Regions from separate parts of the Paenibacillus sp. FSL P4-0081 genome, predicted to be linked through region 1. Evidence: a T-box and tRNA genes for the amino acid it is inferred to sense, from the RefSeq annotation. Region 1 holds a T-box; the other holds one or more tRNA genes.

What was found. A T-box is a leader RNA that pairs with one kind of tRNA and senses whether it is charged. The one in region 1 lies ahead of P40081_RS29515 (arginine--tRNA ligase), so its partner is inferred to be a tRNA-Arg.
Region 2: it encodes a tRNA-Arg, which carries the amino acid that the T-box ahead of P40081_RS29515 (arginine--tRNA ligase) is inferred to sense. The anticodon was not compared.

The regions. Positions count from the first base shown of each region.
Region 1 covers NZ_CP009280.1:6,945,590-6,956,664, forward strand. Annotated here, with positions in the region: gene P40081_RS29485 (DEAD/DEAH box helicase) at 1-958, shown strand, start outside; gene P40081_RS29490 (thioredoxin family protein) at 1,149-1,730, shown strand; gene P40081_RS29495 (exosporium glycoprotein BclB-related protein) at 2,245-3,819, opposite strand; gene P40081_RS29500 (hypothetical protein) at 3,860-4,219, opposite strand; gene P40081_RS29505 (hypothetical protein) at 4,450-4,755, shown strand; gene P40081_RS29510 (beta strand repeat-containing protein) at 5,164-8,040, opposite strand; T-box leader at 8,235-8,456, shown strand; gene P40081_RS29515 (arginine--tRNA ligase) at 8,564-10,561, shown strand.
Region 2 covers NZ_CP009280.1:171,679-182,753, forward strand. Annotated here, with positions in the region: gene P40081_RS00850 (GNAT family N-acetyltransferase) at 1-115, shown strand, start outside; gene P40081_RS00855 (SIMPL domain-containing protein) at 211-969, shown strand; gene P40081_RS00860 (PdaC/SigV domain-containing protein) at 1,223-2,329, shown strand; gene P40081_RS00865 (GDSL-type esterase/lipase family protein) at 2,485-3,123, shown strand; gene clpP (ATP-dependent Clp endopeptidase proteolytic subunit ClpP) at 3,210-3,806, opposite strand; tRNA gene P40081_RS00875 (tRNA-Arg) at 4,000-4,074, opposite strand; gene P40081_RS00880 (sugar-binding transcriptional regulator) at 4,406-5,458, shown strand; gene gap (type I glyceraldehyde-3-phosphate dehydrogenase) at 5,575-6,585, shown strand; gene P40081_RS00890 (phosphoglycerate kinase) at 6,703-7,884, shown strand; gene tpiA (triose-phosphate isomerase) at 7,918-8,673, shown strand; gene gpmI (2,3-bisphosphoglycerate-independent phosphoglycerate mutase) at 8,676-10,220, shown strand; gene eno (phosphopyruvate hydratase) at 10,280-11,075, shown strand, end outside.

The DNA.
Region 1 (11,075 bases):
TGAGACGCAGACTGCCCAGGCAGTTAAGCTTCTTCAAGCGCGGTACCGTTTCGCGCTTACGGGAACGCCGGTGGAGAATGCGCTCGAGGATCTGTGGTCAATCTTCGGCGTGGTATTTCCCGGGCTGTTCCCCGGCAAGAAGGCCTTCCATGACCTTCCCCGGGAGACTGTGGCAAAGCGTATCCGCCCCTTCCTGCTGCGCCGCCTCAAAAGCGATGTCCTGAAGGAGCTGCCGGACAAAATCGAATCACTGCAGGCCTCTGAGCTGCTGCCGGAGCAGAAAAGGCTCTACGTCGCTTATTTGGCCAGACTGCGCAAGGAAGCGCTCAAGCATCTGGACAGCGACAGCTTCGGCAACGGCCGGATCAAAGTCCTCGCCGGTCTCACCCGGCTGCGCCAGCTGTGCTGCCACCCCTCCCTGTTCGTGGACGGGTACACTGGAGGATCGGGCAAATTCGAACAGCTGCTGGAGATTATCGACGAATGCCGCAGCTCCGGCAAACGGATGCTGATCTTCTCACAGTTCACGCAAATGCTGGGGATGATCGGGCGCGAACTGGCCCTGCTGGGTGTGCCGCACTTCTATCTGGACGGACAAACACCGGCTTCCCAGCGTACCCAGCTGTGCACCCGTTTCAATGAAGGGGAACGTGATCTATTCCTGATCTCGCTGAAGGCGGGCGGCACCGGCCTTAATCTGACCGGAGCCGACACGGTCATTCTCTACGATCTGTGGTGGAATCCGGCTGTCGAGCAGCAGGCTGCTGACCGCGCCCACCGGATCGGACAGAAGAAGGTCGTGCAGGTCATCCGCCTGGTTGCGCAGGGAACCGTAGAAGACAAGATGTACGAGCTGCAGCAGAAGAAGAAGAATCTGATTGATGAAGTAATTCAGCCGGGACAGGAAGCCCTGTCCAGCCTGAGCGAGCAGGACATCCGCGAGATACTCGCGATATGACAACGGCAGGCTTGCAATAGAATAGCTTTCTGCGCCAAATCTCACGACTTCTGTTGTATAAAGTACAATCATGCTGAAGATCTCCTGTGATGCTTGGGGAATGAAGGTAATCTTGCTCAGTTTGGAAGCGTTTGGCAAGTCCGGTATAATACAAGGGAAGGCTTGTATCTTATTCAGGAGGTGCTTGTAAATGAGCTTTACGTTGGCGCTTGGAGACTCAGCCCCTGACTTCGCCCTGAAGGCGACGGACGGACAGACTTATTCCCTGGAGCAATTCGCGTCCGCCAGGTTCCTGGTTGTTTTTTTCACCTGCAATCATTGCCCGTTTGTAGTCGGTTCCGATGAGCTTACCCGTGAGGCAGCGGAGAAATTCCGCGATCAGGGTGTCCAATTCGTTGGCATCAATGCCAACAGTGAAACCACGCATCCCGATGATTCGTTCGAGCATATGGTTGCCCGGATGGAGGAGCATAAGTTCCCTTGGACTTATCTGCGTGACGATACGCAAGAGACCGCCCGGGCCTATGGCGCACTGCGCACGCCCCACTTCTATATCTTCGATGAAGCCCGCAAGCTGGTCTACACCGGACGCGGCGTTGATAATCCGCGCGAGACCGGCAAGCTGACCGTCAACAATCTGGATAACGCCCTGACAGAGCTGGTATCCGGGCAACCGGTCAGTGAACCCCTGACCAACCCGATCGGCTGCAATGTGAAATGGGACGGCCAGGATGCCCACTGGATGCCGGCTGAGGCTTGCGATCTGGTGTAACACGGCCGGCTATATAAACCACACTTATGACAACAACCTAACCAGCTTACTGGTTAATCGCGGCGGGACGAGAGGAATTTGTTAATTCCTTACACACAATTCATTGCCGGCAGAATGTAGGCTTCTTAGTACGCACGAAGGCATAAATGTTGTACGTTTTGCAACTCTGATCCCTAGATACCTGGGTGTGCGGGAGGATTGTTGTATGAAATACAACAATAGCTTCGTTGATCGGCCTGGAACGAGGGAATTGCTGCCTTTTGTACAACAATTATAGATTTAGGGCGTGTTAATGGGGGGGAATGTTGTATTCTGTGCAGGATTTTAATAAAGTTACCTGATCTGTGCCACCAACAACGGATGAAATCAGCCCCCCCTACTTCAACATTAGCTATACAGAAGTACAAATATACAACTACAATTGAGTGCTCTATGTAAATAAAACAGGGACGCTCCTGAGCCTATAGGCTTGGGAGCATCCCTGTTTTATTTCTTTTGGCTTGCAGCGCCGGGTTTAGACAATTGTAACTCCACCGCTGGCATAACCGGCAACCGTTGTCGCTACATCAATTCCGGCTGATACCGTTGCCGAGAAGACCATCAGCAAACGAGTGCCGGCAGTTACCGGTATACTAAGCCCGGTAGTCAGACCGCTGCTGATCGTACCGAGGGAAAGAACTCCTGTCAATGGCGGAGCTAAAGTTACTGTGGCGCCCGGTACTGCCGTGAAGCTATTATTGGGTGTAGTCGATTGGAATAATCTCGCAGTTATGGTTACGGTTGAACCCACTAAGCTAAGTCCCGCAGTCGTACTGAAATAGCCTGCCAGTGAGGTAATGGTGCCTGCACGCGGTACTGAGAAGGCAAAGTTGAGTAAGGTTCCAGCCGCACCTGTCAAATCAATGATCCCGCCTGTAACACTAACACCTGCAGAGCTGCTGCCAAAACCTACAAGACTGGACGTATTCAAGAGTCCGCCGAGTACCGTTGTCAAAGATACTGGAAGGCCGGAAGCATACGGAATGATTGCCCCTGAACCCGTTGCCCCTGTCGCGCCAGTAACACCGGTAACCCCAGCTGTGCCTGTCGCTCCAGTAACCCCAGTCGCTCCAGCTGTGCCTGTCGCACCGGTAACCCCAGTCGCTCCAGCTGTGCCTGTCGCTCCAGTAACCCCAGTCGCTCCAGCTGTGCCTGTTGCGCCGGTAACCCCAGTCGCTCCGGCTGTGCCTGTCGCTCCAGTAACCCCGGTCGCTCCAGCTGTGCCTGTCGCGCCGGTAACCCCAGTCGCTCCAGCTGTGCCTGTTGCGCCGGTAACCCCAGTCGCTCCCGCTGTGCCTGTCGCGCCGGTAACCCCAGTCGCTCCAGCTGTGCCTGTTGCGCCGGTAACCCCAGTCGCTCCGGCTGTGCCTGTCGCACCCGTAACCCCAGTCGCTCCGGCTGTGCCTGTCGCACCCGTAACCCCGGTCGCTCCGGCTGTGCCTGTCGCGCCGGTAACCCCAGTCGCTCCGGCTGTGCCTGTCGCACCCGTAACCCCAGTCGCTCCAGCTGTGCCTGTTGCTCCAGTAGCCCCAGTCGCTCCGCCGCCAGAACCCGTCGCTCCTGTAGCGCCTTGAGCCCCGGTGGCACCTGTTGCTCCTGCTGCACCTGTGGCACCGGTAGCTCCGCCACCCGAACCTGTCGCTCCTGTGGCGCCTTGAGCTCCGGTGGCACCCGTTGCTCCGGTAATACCGAAGATTTCGCCCAGCAGTTCTGCAGAAACCAGACGGTGCGCGGTTACCAGTGCCCCGGTGCTGCTCTTACCCCAGAGCGAAATCTGGACCGGATCATTCACAGTGGCAGGTGTTAAGAAAGTAAACTCTAAACCATCCAGATCAGCAAAGTAGGTAGTGGTTATCGATTGATTCGGAGCAACATCGATCGCCTCGCTGACATACAGGTTTCTGACGCCGCCACTCAAATAGTATCCCTGAACCGATACTGTGGAGGCAGTGATATCACTGCGGTTATCAATTCTGACTGTAACCTGGGTAGTTGGTCTCACACCGCCAACCATATTATTTTCTATCGGTCCCGTGGATAAAAAACTCATCGTTTCAGCACTCCTTTTCCTAGTAGAATAGGATGAATCTCTATACTTCGGAGCTTAATTTCTCATGTGTAACAATGCGATGGGCATTCACCAGCTGGCCGGTAGAAGACTTGCCCCATACTGAAATCCCGATCTCCTCCCCGGTTGCTTCTCCGATCGTAAAAATAAATTCGAACGCATCCAAATCGGCAAAGTAATCCCTGGTTACCACTTCATTCGGAGCAATATTAATAACCTCACTTACATACAATATTCTTGTCGCTCCCAGCAAGTAGCCCTGAATACTGACTGAAGAGCCTACCATGCCATCACGCTTCACCAGCTTTACCGTAACTGTCTGCGTAGGTCTTATTCCCGAAACGGCATTGTTCTCGATAGGTCCTGTTGATAAAATCGGCATCCCGTCTCATCCCTCCTTCCATATCTAGCATTTACGGCGTGAAACTCAGTTACTAGCGACGGTTGATCTTTAATCGCACAATATAATAATATTCTGGCGTCCTCCGGTCGGTGTGGACATAAGACAGGTTCCATTCACCAATATCTGCGGGGGCGCATATCTTTTAATTAAGGAGAGACCGCCCTTGCTGCCGCTTTCCTGCAGAATGACCAACGGAAGAAGGGAGTCCCATGCCCCCTCCTGGAAAAGGAAAGAGACCTGCCGCCAAAAAACCACCAGCCAGCTCCAAAACACAAACTCCAAAAGGGCTTGAGTTCGCCGTGGCTGCCCTTCTTTTGACCGGCAAGCTGAAAGTAGACTCCATCCAGATGTACACGGACGCATCCATGTTCGTCAGTCTGGTAGGCAAATATAAAACCTTAAGTGATCTGAGCAACGACAACGTCGATAAGCTGGTCAGCTTCCTTGATGACAACAGCAGTCTCACCCTGAACGAGATTATGACCGCTTTGAAAAAGAAAGCCGAAAACTCCTGACCACCTAATTAGAAAGTGAAAGTGAGGCGCGGGGATATGGACAGTTTTGACGGGGAGGGTTTCGCCGGTGGTCTGCTGCTGGTGATTGTAATTGCCCTGCTGATTTATGGTTCTACGGACATCAAGAATCTGACCGGTGCGCCTACTGCGGACTAGGCATTTCCTCTATCAGAGATTCTGAAGAGGTCTGCTTGCCGAGCTGGCTTTGTAGTCCATTGCCAAGCGGCATCCATGTGATTACTTATGATACAAAAAGCTGCCTTAACTTTACTGGGGACTGTACCCTGTTTGTGAGGCAGGGATCAAAACGCCTGGTAAGTTTAAGCAGCCCGTCACCGACAATCCATCGGTGACGGGCTATTTAGCTTCACTGAAATCCGAATATCTCTGAATTCTACTCTGCCAAGCTTAGTTTATTTTTTGAATCAGGATAGAGGCGTTGGCATTGGCTTGTGTTCCGCCTGACAGCGTCTGCAGCGTAATTGCCGCTGAACTGGAATGATTGCGCAGAGTCAGGGAATCTCCCGCTGCCGCTACAACAATCACCATTCCGGGATTGGCCTGAGTTCCGGCGCCGGAACCATATATGCCGCCTGCAACAGAAGTACCATTTTGAAAAAGTGAAAATTGATTGGGCTCCACTCCCGTTGCGTTGAACCAGACTGCATAATCTCCAGCAGTACCTATAGTAATCACAGAGCTCCCTGGCGTGTGTGTAATCGCCCCAATTATGGGACCATTATTACTAAAAGTGACATCGGCCTCCAATGGAACCGTTTGGGCAGCCAAATTATAAATATACGCATACTCGGAAAGACCAGCCGGACTGGTTCCTGTCGCACCTGTGATTCCCGTCGCACCCGTAACCCCAGTCGCTCCTGCTACGCCCGTCGCACCCGTAACCCCGGTCGCTCCAGCTGCGCCTGTCGCACCGGTAACCCCAGTTGCGCCTACTTCGCCCGTCGCTCCCGTAACCCCAGTTGCTCCTGCTTCGCCTGTCGCACCCGTAACCCCAGTCGCGCCTGTGATGCCCGTCGCACCTGTAACCCCAGTCGCTCCTGCTTCGCCTGTCGCACCTGTAACCCCGGTCGCGCCTGTGATGCCCGTCGCTCCTGTAACCCCAGTCGCTCCTGCTTCGCCTGTCGCTCCCGTAACCCCAGTCGCTCCGGCTGCGCCTGTCGCACCTGTAACCCCGGTCGCTCCTGCTGTGCCCGTCGCACCTGTAACCCCAGTCGCTCCTGCTTCGCCTGTCGCACCTGTAACCCCAGTCGCTCCTGCTTCGCCTGTCGCACCTGTAACCCCGGTCGCGCCAACTTCGCCTGTCGCTCCCGTAACCCCAGTCGCTCCTGCTATACCCGTACCTGTAACCCCAGTTGCGCCAGCTATGCCTGTCGCACCTGTAACCCCGGTCGCGCCTGCTATACCCGTCGCACCTGTAACCCCAGTCGCTCCTGCTGTGCCTGTCGCACCGGTAACCCCAGTCGCTCCAACTGTGCCTGTCGCACCCGTAACCCCAGTCGCTCCTGCTACGCCCGTCGCACCGGTAACCCCAGTCGCTCCTGCTGTGCCCGTCGCACCCGTAACCCCAGTCGCGCCTGCTGTGCCTGTCGCACCTGTAACCCCGGTCGCCCCAGCTTCGCCCGTCGCACCCGTAACCCCAGTCGCGCCTACTTCGCCCGTCGCTCCCGTAACCCCAGTTGCTCCTGCTTCGCCCGTCGCACCCGTAACCCCGGTCGCTCCTGCTGTGCCTGTCGCACCTGTAACCCCGGTCGCTCCTGCTGTGCCTGTCGCACCTGTAACCCCAGTCGCTCCTGCTGTGCCTGTCGCACCTGTAACCCCAGTCGCTCCTGCTGTGCCTGTCGCACCTGTAACCCCGGTCGCGCCAGCTGTGCCTGTCGCACCGGTAACCCCAGTTGCTCCAGCTACGCCCGTCGCACCTGTAACCCCGGTCGCGCCAGCTGTGCCTGTCGCACCTGTAACCCCAGTTGCTCCTGCTTCGCCCGTCACTCCCGTAACCCCAGTTGCTCCTGCTACGCCCGTCGCACCCGTAACCCCGGTCGCACCAGCTTCGCCCGTCGCTCCCGTAACCCCGGTTGCACCCGTAACCCCAGTCGCTCCTGCTTCGCCCGTCGCTCCCGTAACCCCAGTCGCGCCTACTTCGCCCGTCGCACCCGTAACCCCAGTCGCTCCTGCTACGCCCGTCGCACCTGTAACCCCAGTTGCTCCTGCTGCGCCCGTCGCACCTGTAACCCCAGTTGCTCCTGCTGCGCCTGTCGCACCTGTAACCCCAGTCGCTCCTGCTTCGCCCGTCACTCCCGTAACCCCAGTTGCTCCTGCTACGCCCGTCGCACCGGTAACCCCAGTTGCGCCAGCTATGCCTGTCGCACCTGTAACCCCAGTCGCTCCGGCTGTGCCCGTCGCACCTGTAACCCCGGTCGCACCAGCTACGCCTGTTGCACCGGTAACCCCGGTCGCTCCGGCTGCGCCTGTCGCACCCGTAACCCCGGTCGCGCCTGTGATGCCCGTCACTCCTGTACTCCCAGTCGCTCCTGCTGTGCCTGTCGCTCCCGTAACCCCAGTTGCTCCTGCTATACCCGTCGCACCTGTAACCCCAGTCGCTCCTGCTGTGCCTGTCGCACCTGTAACCCCAGTCGCACCAACTACGCCTGTCGCACCTGTAACCCCAGTTGCTCCTGCTACGCCCGTCGCACCCGTAACCCCAGTCGCTCCTGCTACGCCCGTCGCACCTGTAACCCCAGTTGCTCCTGCTTCGCCTGTCGCACCCGTAACCCCAGTCGCTCCTGCCGTGCCCGTCGCACCTGTAACCCCGGTCGCACCAGCTACACCTGTTGCACCGGTAACCCCGGTCGCTCCGGCTGCGCCTGTCGCACCCGTAACCCCGGTCGCGCCTGTGATGCCCGTCAATCCTGTGATAGCTCCCAGAAGTTCAGCAGAAACCAGGCGGTGTGGCGTTACTAAGCCGCCTGAGCTATTTTTTCCCCAGACTGAGACTTGCACCTGTTCATCAATGGTTCCCGAAGTGACAAAAACAAACTCAAATGCATCCAGATCCGCATAGTACGTGGTAGTCAATACCTGATTAGGCAGCACATTCAGCGTTTCGCTGACATATAGCGTGCGGATTCCATCCAGATAGTAACCCTCTACCGTCACAAAGGAAGACATGGTATCACTTCGGTTATCGATTTTGACCGTGATCTGCTGAGTGGGTCTAAGCCCGCCTACCGCATTATTCTCAATCGGTCCTGTAGATAAAAAGCTCATCTTGATTTCTCCTCTCCGAATATTTTAATAGTGATAACAACTTACTATATTCGAGCCATCACCGGAGGTGTGGACAAAGCCGGATATCTATTGCAAATACCGGATGTTATGGGTTGCATTTTCCGGAAACAAGGTTCCGCTTGACATTCCGCTATTGCTTTCTTCCAGAAATTCGCTATACTGATAAAAATCATATTGAATCGATGACCGGGAGAGTAATGTCCCTGAATCTAGTCCCCAGCGAGCCGGGAGAGTGTAAGCCGGTACAGATCAGGATTATGAAGCGCACCCGTGAGATGGACTTCTGAACCTTAAGAGTAGGAAGCCCCGGCTAAAGACCGTTAACCTGTAAGGTGGTTGAACTGTAGGTTCAGCAACGAGAGTGGTACCGCGAGCGCATAAGCCTCGTCTCTTTTGAGACGAAGGCTTTTTTTGTTGTTTTTTTCACCTTACGGACCCTTGAAGTCTTCCGCCCTCAGCCACTGCTTACACCATTCACAACTATTTCGGGAGGTACTTATTCATGTTAAGCGAGCTAATTAAAGACAGTCTGGAACAATGTATTCACAAAGTATCTGAAGGCCTGGGGATTCCCGGCAGTTCTGCGGTAAAAGTGGCTCTAGAGCAGCCTGCGAATGCGGACCATGGGGACTACTCCAGCAATATAGCCATGCAGCTGGCCCGTACCCTACGCAAAGCCCCGGCCGTCATCGCAGAACTGATCATCGCCGAGCTGAAGTCATCGGGCTCCGTAAACGGACTGCTGCAGAGAATCGAGGTTGCGCCGCCGGGTTTCATTAATATGTACATCGATTGGCAGGTGTGGGCCCAGACTGATTTTGCAATTCCGCAGGCTGGCGGTGAGAAGGTTATTGTAGAGCATACTAGCGTTAATCCGAATAAGAGCATGCACATAGGACACCTGAGAAACTCCTGTATCGGGGATGCACTGGTTAGAATTTTGAGAAAAACCGGCTATACGGTCGAGGTACATAACTACGTGGATGATCTCGGCAATCAGCTTGCAGATACTGTAGTCGGCCTTTTGAATGTCCCGCTTGCCGGGGAGCATGTCCGTTTCGGAGATTACTGCTGGGATATTTACGCTGAGATCAACAAGGAGTACGCGGAGCATCCTGAAAGTGTAAATAAACGGACTGAAATTCTTCACGCGCTGGAAGAGGGGCATGGCAATACCGCCTGGATTGGCAACCTTGTCGCCGGACAGATTGTAAAAGAGCATGTGGAGGAGATGCGCAGCTTCGGCATTCACTACGACCTGCTGGTCTGGGAGAGCAGTATTCTGAAAGAAGGCTTCTGGTCTTCCGCCTTCGCCCTTTTGTCGCAGACAGATGTGTTCGTTCAGGAGAAGGAAGGCAAGCTGGCCGGCTGCTGGATTCTGAAGCAATCCGCTGGCACTGGCGCACAGGAGACACAGGAGACAGAAGAGGAGCATCTGAAGGATAAGGTGCTGGTGCGCTCGAATGGGATTTTGACCTATACGGCCAAGGATATCGCTTATCATCTGTGGAAATTCGGCCTCTTGGACAAGGATTTTGCCTACAGCGAGTTTGGCAGCGGGCTGTGGACGACCGGCTTGAGGGGTGAGACGCTGCCTTTTGGACGCGCAGACAAGGTCGTGAACGTGATCGACTACAGACAGGAGTATCCGCAGGCGATGGTAAAGCAGGCCTTCCAGGCACTGGGCTACAGCGAGCAGGCGGATCGGCTGCATCATGTAAGTTATGGTGTAGTTTCGCTAAGTCCGGCTTCCGCCGCTGAACTTGGTATTGATACCTCCGCCGGCAAAAGCTCCTACGCCATGTCCGGACGCCAGGGCATCGGCATCAAGGTTACCGAGCTGGTCCGGCTTATGGAGCATTCCATTGAGGCTACCCGTTCCGACAAAAACGGCCTGTCCAGCCGGCTCATCGCCACCGCTGCCATCCGCTACTATCTGCTGCGCTTCAATCTGGGTACAGAGATTGTGTTTGACTTCAAACAGGCCATGGAGATTTCCGGCAACACTGGCGTTTATCTGATGTATGCCTATGCCCGGGCAAGCCGTGTGCTCAGTAAAGGCAGCGCCTTGGCGGAGAGAGGTACCGGAAATAGCGGCGGCAACGAGCATGGCGGGAGCCGGGAGTACGGGGGACACGGGAATAGCGGGGATAACGGGAGCAGCAAGCATAGCGCGAGCAGCGGGCCTGACGGGAGCAACGCGCATGGCGGGCTTCCGCTCTTTCCGCCGCAGCTTGAGGCAGCCGAGCTCGCCCTGCTGAGACAGCTCAGCCTGTGGCAGGACACCCTATATACGGCAAGCCGGGAGCTTACGCCGAATACGATCTGTAACTATGCGCACAGTCTGGCCGTACTGTTCAGCAATTTCTACTCCGCCTGCCCGATCCTCAAAGGAGAGGCTTCCAGCGTAGCCTTCCGTCTATGGCTAACCCGGAGCTTCACCGATACTTTAGGCGAGGCGCTGGATGTACTCGGTCTGCCTAAGCCGGAGCGGATGTAAGCTGGGACGAAGAAGCGGTAGAGAGTCCCGCATAGTTCAAGTAGGGCTTATAATAGATAACTGTACTCATCGGGTGAAAATGATGTTGGTTACTTGGGGGATCGCTGTAGGCGAGCGGGGGTTTGGGTTTGAGTAACAATAGTAATAGTCTAGCGGATGGCTGTACAAAGAGTGACTTGAATGCTCAGACGCTTGGGTATCCCCGCTGCCGCCCGGCTTCTCATCCTCCGGACGACAAAACAGCCTTCCCGAAGGAGGGCTGTTACTTGACGTCCCGGAAGGGATACAGCCAAATTTCGGCTGATTGCGATGTGTTCCTATCGAAGCTTATGCTCCAACGTCCCCGGCTGGCGCCTAGGCTTCTCATCCCCCCGGACAACAAAACAGCCTTCCCGAAGGAAGGCTGTTACTTGACGTCCCGGAAGGGATACAGCCACACTTCGGCTGATTGCGATGTGTTCCTATCGAAGCTTATGCTCCAACGTCCCCGGCTGGCGCCTAGGGTTCTCATCCC
Region 2 (11,075 bases), 1.6 Mb from region 1:
CGCCGTCAATACAGCATCGGAACGGACGATCCGCAAGAATGGCGGAGTAGAGGATAGCGAATATATTGAGGAGGACGGAAATGTCATCCGGCGTTTCTGGATAGAGACGGAATAAATTATTAAATAACGTACATAGGATATGCAACTTTTGCCATGCTGGTCCGTCTAGAGGGTACCAACAACTTAAAGAAACGAAAGGGGATGGCAAGCATGATGAAATTTGGCAAATCAATCGGAGCAGTGCTGCTGGCAGGAAGCTTGATTATAGGAGGAATGGGGCTGAGCGGGGTGCTAAAAGGTCCTGAAAAGGCTTACGCTGCCGATGAGGTGCAGAAGAATATTGTGAACGTAGTCGGTAAAGGTGAACTTGCGATCAAACCGGATATCGTCTATCTCTCCATCGGGGTAACTACCACGGCTGATACTGCACAAGAGGCGCAGAAGGGTACCGCGGCAAAGATTGCGAAGCTGACTGCATTATTCAAAACAACCTGGGGAATTGCGGACAAGGATATTCAGAGCACGCAGTTCTATGTACAGCCTAATTACGTCTATAGCGAAAAGGAAGGCCAGCAGGTTAAAGGCTATAATGCCCAGCATACGCTGAAGATTTCCTACCGTGATCTGACTAAGGTCGGACAATTGCTGGATGCAGCATCGACGGCAGGCGCGAACAATATCGGCAATGCAAGCTTTGCGATCGAAGATCCATCAGCCTTTGAAGCACAGGTTATCGAAAAAGCAATGCAGAATGCAGATGTAAAAGCGGCAGCGATTGCTAAAGCGGCGAAACGCGGACTCGGGCAGGTGGTAACGGTCATTCAGAACGACGACGGGAATAACCCGGTTGTCTTCGTTGAACAGGCCGCCATGTCCAAAGCAGCGAATGATTCAGCTGCCGGAAGCTCCGTTGAACCCGGAGAAGTTAAAGTAACCACTCAGCTGAGCGTAACCTATGAATTGAAATAAAGTGACCGCGAAGAGGCGCTTGCTCTGCTGTTTATGGCAGGGCGGCGCCTTTTTTAGGAGAAATTTTCGTTGAAATCTCTCAAATTGTTTAAATAAATGTAATAAGGTTGATAGAAAGACTCTTCAATCCTTAAGAAACTGTAAAGCGCATTGTAACATCCGCCGACCTTCTTATCCCTATAATAGGAAGAGTGAAGCTGAGGGAACACATCACGTCATAATACATCGCACCAGCGGAAGGGGAAGAACAACAATGAAAATGAATGATACTTCGAAGAAATACGCCCGTAAATGGGGCGCAGGAATGATTGCAGCGGGAATGCTGCTCGGTGGAGCCGCAATACCGGCAGGTATAACTCAGGCAGCTCCAGCAGCTGCTCAGGTGAAGGCTGCATCCTCCCCGGTAGTACTGAAGGTAAACGGCAAGATTGCAGCGCAGAAGGGGCTTTTCCAGGACGGAAAGGTATGGATTCCGGTAACGTTTATGCGCGATGCGCTGGGGATGCCGCTATCTTATGATAAAGCAGAGAAGACGTATACCATCGGTACAGGTACTACACAAACTAAACTGACGGTTACTGAATACTATACTACGATTAAAGTGAACAATTATTTTATCGGCGAATATGAAGTGAAGAATATGGATAACCGCTTCTATGTTTCGTTTGACCTGCTCAGCGATTACTTAGGCTACAAGGGTGACTGGAGTGCCGCTACGGGACGGCTCAATGTGATGAAGAGAACGCAAAATGCGGTAACTATAAAGACTGAGAGCTATGTTAAGGACCATAAAGATGCACCAATCAAGCTGGATTATCCACAGGTCAGCGGTCTTGCAAGTAGCGAGGCTGAGAAGGCAATCAATGATACAATCAAACAGACGATTCAGAAATACGCGGCTTACGCCGAAGATCAAATCTCCCTTAAATCCGAGGACGACCGTCCGTATGAATTCGAAGGCGGTTATGTGGTCACTTATAATCAGGACGGCGTGCTCAGTCTGATCACGAATCAATACGGATATACCGGCGGTGCACATGGATCGACTATCCGCAATGCCTTTACCTTCTCACTTAAAGACGGTAAACGCCTGCTGCTGGGGGATTTGTTCAAGGCTAATCCTAACTACAAGAAACAGCTGAATGCCAAGGTATCTACTGAAATCAAAGCAAACGGAGGTTATCTGGGAGGATTCACAGGCCTGAATACAGAGAAATACTTCTATCTGAAAGAGGGCAAAGCCGTGCTCTTCTTCCAGCAATATGAGTATACTGCATACGCTACAGGCTTCCCGGAGGTAATCTTCAGCTTCAAAGAGCTGCTGCCGGACGGAAGCAGTCCGTTCGCTGCACTGAAATAATATAGTAGTTTCATATATCCTGCCCATGCGTTTCCTCCGGAGACATGAGGGCAGGATTTTTTTGCGGGCCTATTAAGGCCGCCCTGCCGTTACCACATCCCCCGGGCAGTCATAAGCTAAAGAAAGCAAGCAGCTTATAGCGGGGAGGGAAGGCTATGGTCTATCAGTATACGGCCATTGGAGATTCATTAACGACCGGGTTCGGGGCGCTGCCCGGGAACGGATTTGTCCCCGTCTACCGCCGGATGGCGGAAGGGCGGCTGCAGACTCCGGTTGCTTCAGCGAATCTTGGAGTGAACGGTCTGACAACAGCAGGGCTGGAGCAGCGTCTCAAGACAGATGGCGGCTTTCGTTCTGCGGTTAAGGATGCGGAGATCATCACCGTCTCTATTGGCGGCAATGATCTGATTAAGGCCGCCAAAGCCGCAGCGGGGAGGCCAGGTGAGCTGAATGGATATCTGCAAAAAGCGCTCCGGGAATGCAAACGGAATTTCAGTGATATTATGAATACTCTGGCACAGCTGAAGGCGGGTACGCGAAGTCCTTACATTATCCGGATTGTAGGTCTCTATAATCCGTATCCTCAGGTGGATGCGGCTACAGATTGGGTGCGGCAGTTCAACCGCTATGCTGCCGGCTACAGCAGTTATGTTGTGGGGTTTGCTTCCATTTATCATGAATTTGCCGGCAATGAGCGGGGGCTGCTGTTCCTGGATCATATCCATCCGAACGGCAGGGGCTACCGGGTGATTGCCGGAAAGCTGGATGCCCTGGGATATGGAACCTTGAGGTGAAACATCAGTATATATGCCAAATAAAGAGGCTGCCGCAGACCTGTAGGTCCGTGGCAGCCTCTTTATGTGTTGATGAAGTATAGAAATTAAACGCCAGTCGGCAAGGTCTTCTCAATGACTTTATCGACAATGCCATATTCAGCTGCATCGGCAGCACTCATGAAGTAGTCGCGGTCGGTATCCTTCTCGATCTTCTCGATCGGCTGGCCCGTACGTTCGGACAGGATACGGTTCAGCTTCTCGCGCAGCTTGATGATGCGGCGGGCGCGGATTTCGATATCCGAAGCCTGACCCTGGGCACCGCCGAGCGGCTGGTGAATCATAATTTCGCTGTTCGGCAAGGCAAAGCGCTTGCCCTTGGCGCCGGCGTTCAGCAGGAAGGCACCCATGGAAGCGGCCATCCCTACACAGATGGTGGATACATCCGGTTTAATGTACTGCATTGTATCAAATATAGCCATACCCGCTGTAATGGAACCGCCAGGGCTGTTTACATACAGGTGAATATCCTTATCCGGATCCTCGGCAGCCAGGAAGAGCATTTGTGCGATGATGGAATTGGCTACCACGTCATTAACCTCCGTTCCAAGGAAAATGATGCGGTCCTTCAGCAGGCGGGAATAGATGTCATAAGCGCGCTCACCGCGGTTGCTCTGTTCTACTACCATAGGAATATAACTCACGTGGAAAACCTCCTTGAAATTGGTGCTTCGAATGTGTTCATTTTTTACTGTTACCGTATTAACCACATGATAAACAAATTCAAACAAAAAGTCAAAGAAAGTCAAACTTAGATTCAAAAAAAAGAGCCATCAAGCGGCTCTTTGGTTAAATATAATATAAGCATTGCTAAATTATGTACAAAAGTGAAAATAATGGCGCGCCCGCCAAGAATCGAACTTGGATCTCAGGCTTCGGAGGCCTACGTCATATCCATTGGACCACGGGCGCAACAGAAGTTATTATAATACACTTATTGCATAAAAGCAACGTGTAAAACCCGTCGTGCAAAAAAATAGTTTTTCCGGCTCCCAGGCAGATGATAGCTTCCCACTTGACAGTCAGGTGATGGAGGTTTTCAGTCATGTGCTTAAGGGCGTGGTTACCTCTCACAGACCGGCAGATGTATAAGATGAAACGGGTCTGAGAATTATAGTCTCGGAACACTTGCACTCGGCGTCAGTTTTGGGTAGAATATGGGTGGGACTTAAAAAGTTAACCCGGGACATTTTGAGACCACGAACAAGGGAAAAGAGAAAGACGAAGTTGCAGGAGTGAAAGCATGCGTAATTTATTGGAAATCCAAAAGCAGCTTCTGCCTGATCTCATGGAAACCCTTAAGAGACGGTATACGATTCTACATCAGATCATGCTGTCCGATATTATTGGGCGCAGAACGCTTGCCGCCTCGCTTGATATGACCGAGCGGGTGCTGCGCGCCGAGACGGATCTTCTGAAATCGCAAGGGCTCATTGAGATCGAGAGCGTCGGCATGCGCATTAGCGAAGCCGGTCGCAGACTGCTTGACCTGCTGGAGCCGATCGCCAAGAGCCTCTTCGGCCTGGATGATCTGGAAGAGAAAATTCGTACTACGTACGGTCTCAGTAAAGTAGTTGTTGTACCTGGCGACTGCGAGACCTCGCTGTTCACCAAACGTGAACTGGGGCGTGCAGGTTCGAAGGCACTGCTCAGTGTACTGCGCAGTGACGATACGATTGCCGTCACAGGCGGATCGACCCTGGCCGAAATGGCCGATCAGTTGACCCCGCCGCTATCCCTTTCCTATAAGAACGCCTGGGTAGTTCCGGCGCGCGGAGGACTGGGAGAGAGCATGGAGATCCAAGCCAACACCATTGCTTCGACCATGGCCAAACGGATTGGTGCCAATTACCGTCTGCTGCATGTGCCTGATCTGCTCAGCGGCGATGCCTATCAGTCGCTCGCACTGGACTCCAATATTGGAGAGATTGTGCAGATTATCCGCAGATCGCGTATTATTGTGCATGGAATTGGCGATGCCATTGAAATGACTCACCGCCGCAAGCTGGACCCCGGTACCATCTCAGAGATTCAGGACGAGGGTGCGGTAGCCGAATCGTTCGGATATTATTTCAATGAGAATGGCGAGGTGGTTCATACCATGCTGACCATGGGGCTGCGCCTGGAAGACATTATCCGTACAGAAGTCGTCATCGGTATTGCCGGCGGCAAACGCAAGGCTAAGGCCATTCATGCGATGCTGCGGTTCGGCCAAGAGGATATTCTCGTGACAGACGAGGCGGCTGCTATCGAAATCGGCAAAGAAATCGACAAACAATTGCAAGAGGTCCTATAGATTCCATTTTATGGGACGCGCGCAAAGGTATTATGCATTATACTTAACCTTGTTGTCTTGACGAGCCTCACGGCTTGTCTTGAATAAATAAAACGAAATCTAGGAGGAACTATTCAATGAGTGTAAAAGTTGGTATTAACGGTTTTGGACGTATTGGACGCCTTGCATTCCGCCGTATTCAAAATGTAGAAGGTATCGAAGTGGTAGCAATCAATGACTTGACTGACGCTAAGATGCTTGCTCATTTGCTTAAATATGATACAACTCAAGGTAAATTCCAAGGCGATGTTGAAGTTCACGACGGCTTCTTCAAAGTTAACGGTAAAGATGTTAAGGTTCTGGCGAACCGCAACCCTGAAGAACTTCCTTGGGGAGAGCTTGGCGTTGATATCGTTCTGGAATGCACAGGTTTCTTCACAACTAAAGAAGCAGCTGAAAAGCACCTTAAAGGCGGAGCTAAGAAAGTAGTTATTTCCGCTCCAGCTACAGGCGACATGAAGACTGTTGTTTACAACGTTAACGATGACATCCTTGACGGTAGCGAAACAGTAATCTCCGGCGCATCTTGCACAACGAACTGTCTGGCTCCTATGGCCAAAGTTCTGAACGACAAATTCGGTATCATCGAAGGCTTGATGACTACTATCCACGCTTACACAGGTGACCAGAATACACTTGATGCTCCACACGCTAAAGGCGACTTCAGACGTGCCCGCGCTGCTGCTGAGAACATCATCCCTAACACTACCGGTGCTGCAAAAGCAATCGGCCTGGTAATTCCAGAACTTAAAGGCAAACTTGACGGTGCAGCACAACGTGTGCCTGTAGCTACTGGTTCCCTGACTGAGCTGGTTACTGTTCTGGATAAGAGCGTAACTGTTGAAGAAATCAACGCAGCCATGAAAGAAGCTTCCGATCCGGAAACTTACGGCTACACTGAAGATGAAATCGTATCTTCCGACATCAAGGGTATGACTTTCGGTTCCCTGTTCGATGCTACACAAACTAAAGTTCTGACTGTTGGCGACAAACAACTGGTTAAGACCGTTGCTTGGTATGACAATGAAATGTCCTACACTGCACAGCTCGTTCGTACTTTGGAGAAATTCGCTAAACTTGCTCAATAATACCGATTTTATATAGGCAGTACAATAGAGCGGAAACAATGAAAGTCTGTTTCCGCTCTTTCTAAATGAAATGGATTCGTGAATGAACCAATTTTGGGTGTGGAGGAAATGTTAATCATGAACAAAAAAAGTGTCCGTGATGTAGAAGTAAAAGGCAAACGCGTATTCGTGCGTGTGGATTTCAACGTGCCAGTGGAAGACGGTAAGATCACTGATGATACCCGTATCCGCGAAACCCTTCCAACAATTAAATACCTGATTGAGAACGGTGCAAAGGTCATTCTGGCCAGCCATATGGGCCGTCCTAAAGGTGAATTCGTCGATTCCATGCGGTTGACTTCCGCAGCTGTACGTCTGTCCGAATTGCTCGGCAAACCGGTAGCCAAAGCTGATGAAGCGATTGGCGAAGCGGTAAAAGCACAAATCGCTGAACTGAACGAAGGCGACGTGCTTGTGCTTGAGAATGTCCGTTTCTATAAAGGTGAAGAAAAGAACGATCCTGAACTGGCTAAGCAGTTCGCTGAACTGGCTGACCTGTTCGTCAATGACGCATTCGGTGCGGCTCACCGTGCCCATGCTTCGACAGAAGGTATCGCTCACTTCCTGCCTGCAGTATCCGGCCTTCTGATGGAGAAGGAATTGTCCGTTCTGGGCAAAGCCCTGTCCAATCCTGAACGTCCTTTCACTGCGATCATCGGCGGATCCAAAGTTAAAGACAAAATTGACGTGATCGACAACCTGCTGACTCTGGCTGACAACGTATTGATTGGCGGCGGCCTTTCTTACACCTTCACCAAAGCACAAGGTTACGAAATCGGAAATTCTTTGGTAGACAACGACAAGATCGATGCTGCGCTTGGATTTATCGAAAAAGCCAAAGCACTCGGCAAAAACTTTGTGCTTCCGGTTGACGTAGTTATCGCTGACAAGTTCGGCGCAGATGCCAACACCAAAATTGTAGATGTGACTGAAATTCCTGCTGGCTGGGAAGGTCTGGACATCGGTCCTAAAACCCGTGAAATTTATGCCGATATCATCAAAAACTCCAAGCTGGTTGTTTGGAACGGACCTATGGGCGTATTCGAAATTGATATCTTCGCTGAAGGTACAATTGCTGTAGCCCAGGCTTGCGCAACTACCGAAGGCTACACAGTTATCGGCGGTGGTGATTCCGCGGCAGCTGCTGAGAAATTCCACCTCGCAGACCAAATGGATCATATCTCCACTGGCGGCGGCGCATCACTCGAGTTCATGGAAGGTAAGGCACTTCCAGGCGTAGAAGCACTGAACGACAAGTAAGACGTAGAAGGTAGAAGGAGGCATTCCATTACTATGAGTAGAACACCTATCATTGCCGGCAACTGGAAAATGTTCAAAACCGTTCCGGAAGCCGAAGGCTTCATCGCTGAAATCAAAGGCCAGGCGGAAGTTGAAGGCGTAGAGACTGTAATCTGCGCACCATTCACTAACCTGCCTGCACTTGTTGCAGCGGTACAAGGCACCAGCATCAAAATTGGTGCTCAGAACCTTCACTTCGAAGATAACGGTGCTTACACAGGCGAGATCAGCGGTGTAATGCTGAAAGATCTCGGCGTGGAATACGTTATTATCGGCCACTCCGAACGCCGTGCATACTTCGGCGAGACGGACGAAATCGTTAACAAAAAAATGCATGCGGCATTCCGCCATGGTATTACTCCAATTGTCTGTGTAGGCGAAAAGCTCGAAGAGCGCGAAGCGGACCAGACTAAAGATGTATGCAAAGTGCAGACTGAAGCGGCATTTGCCGGACTTAGCGCGGAACAGGCAGCAAGCGTAGTTATCGCTTATGAGCCTATCTGGGCTATTGGTACAGGTAAGTCCTCTACTTCCCAGGATGCTAATGAAGTTATTGCTTACATCCGTACCCTTGTAAAAGGCCTGTACGATGAAGCAACTGCTGAAGCTGTCCGTATCCAATACGGCGGCAGCGTGAAGCCTGAGAATGTAACGGAGTACATGAGTCAAAGCGACATCGACGGCGCTCTAGTCGGCGGTGCCAGCCTGCAGCCTGCTTCCTTCGTTTCACTCGTTGAGGGGGCGAAATAAGAATGTCAGCACCAAAACCTGTAGCTCTAATCATCATGGACGGTTTCGGTTTGCGTAATACGGATGAAGGCAACGCAGTTGCCCAAGCCAACAAACCGAACTACGACCGTTACCTGAAACAATATCCGAACACTACACTTACCGCTTGCGGTGAAGCTGTAGGTCTGCCGGAAGGACAAATGGGTAACTCTGAAGTAGGGCACCTTAACATCGGCGCAGGCCGGATCGTATACCAGGATCTGACCCGCATCGATAAGTCTATCCGTGATGGGGAATTCTTCGAGAACGAAACGCTGGTTGCTGCGGTGAGAAGCGCCAAAACAACCGGCAAAAAGCTTCACCTCTATGCACTTGTATCCGATGGCGGCGTGCACAGTCACATTAACCACCTGTTCGCGATGCTCGATCTGGCCAAAAAAGAAGATTTGCATGAAGTTTATATTCATGCCTTCATGGATGGCCGCGACGTACCACCCGACAGTGGACAGAAGTTCATTCAGGAACTGGTAGCCAAGATCGAAGAGGTTGGCGTAGGTACGATTGCTACGGTATCCGGACGTTATTATGCCATGGACCGTGACAAACGCTGGGAACGTGTAGAGAAGGCTTATCGTGCAATGGTGTATGGCGAAGGTCCTAAATATACCGATGCACTTCAGGCAATCACTGGATCTTACCAGAATTCTGTGTATGATGAATTTGTAGAGCCAAGTGTGATTGTAGATAGCCTGGGCAACCCGGTTGCGACAGTGGAAAGCGGCGATTCTGTCATTTTCCTTAACTTCCGTCCTGACCGTGCCATTCAGCTGTCGCAAGTATTCACGAACTCTGACTTCCGCGGTTTCGACCGTGGCCCTAAGTTCCCTGAAGGTCTGCACTTCGTATGTCTGACAACCTTCAGCGAGACGGTTCAAGGCTTCGTGGCTTACTCCCCGAAGAACCTGGACAACACGCTCGGTGAAGTGCTGGTTCAGCAGAACAAGAAGCAGCTGCGTATCGCGGAAACTGAGAAGTATCCGCATGTTACCTTCTTCTTCAGCGGCGGACGTGATGAGGAGCTTCCCGGCGAAACACGCATCCTGATTAACTCACCGAAAGTGGCAACCTATGATCTGCAGCCTGAGATGAGCGCATACGAAGTGGCGGCGGCCTGCGTAGCGGAGATCGAAGCAGACAGACAAGATGCCATTATCCTGAACTTTGCTAACCCTGATATGGTTGGACACTCCGGCATGCTGGAGCCTACTATTAAGGCAGTTGAAGTGACGGACGAATGCGTAGGTAAAGTTGTGGATGCAGTGGTTGCCAAAGGCGGCGTTGCAATCATCATTGCCGATCACGGCAATGCGGATATGGTATTCGATGAGAACGGCCGTCCGTTCACAGCCCATACTACCAACCCTGTTCCTTTCATTGTTACGACTGAAGATGTAGTACTGCGCGAATCCGGTATTCTCGCAGACGTAGCACCGACAATCTTAGATCTGATGGGACTTCCGCAGCCTGCGGAAATGACCGGACAATCCATGATTGCCAGCCGCAAATAGGTAATACCCTAAGTTACATTGTTACACTAAAACCAAAGTTAAAAGGAGATTAAACTTACATGACTATTATTTCTGATGTGTATGCTCGCGAAGTCCTTGACTCCCGCGGTAACCCGACAGTAGAGGTTGACGTTTATCTTGAATCCGGTGCTAAAGGCCGCGCTATCGTTCCTTCCGGCGCTTCCACTGGTGCTCATGAAGCTGTAGAGCTTCGTGACGGCGACAAATCCCGTTACATGGGCAAAGGCGTTCTGAAAGCTGTTGAGAACGTAAATGAAATTATCGCTCCAGAAGTAATCGGTATGGACGCTCTTGACCAAGTGGGCATCGACAAATTGATGATCACTTTGGACGGAACTCCTAACAAAGGCAAGCTGGGCGCTAACGCAATCCTGGCAGTATCCATGGCCGTAGCTCGTGCAGCTGCAGCAGCTCTGGATATTCCTTTGTACGTATACCTGGGAGGATTCAACGCTAAAACTCTTCCAGTACCAATGATGAACATCATCAACGGTGGTGAGCATGCCGATAACAACATCGACGTTCAAGAGTTCATGGTTCTTCCTGTAGGCGCTACAAGCTTCAAAGAAGCTCTTCGTACAGGTGCAGAAATCTTCCACAACCTGAAATCCGTACTGCAATCCAAAGGCCTGAACACAGCTGTAGGTGACGAAGGCGGTTTCGCTCCGAACCTTGGTTCGAATGAAGAAGCAATCACTACCATCATCGAAGCGATCGAAAAAGCCGGTTACAAACCAGGCGTTGACGTATTCCTCGGTATGGACGTTGCTTCCACTGAGTTCTACAAAGACGGTAAATACACACTTGCAGGCGAAGGTAAATCTTACACTTCCG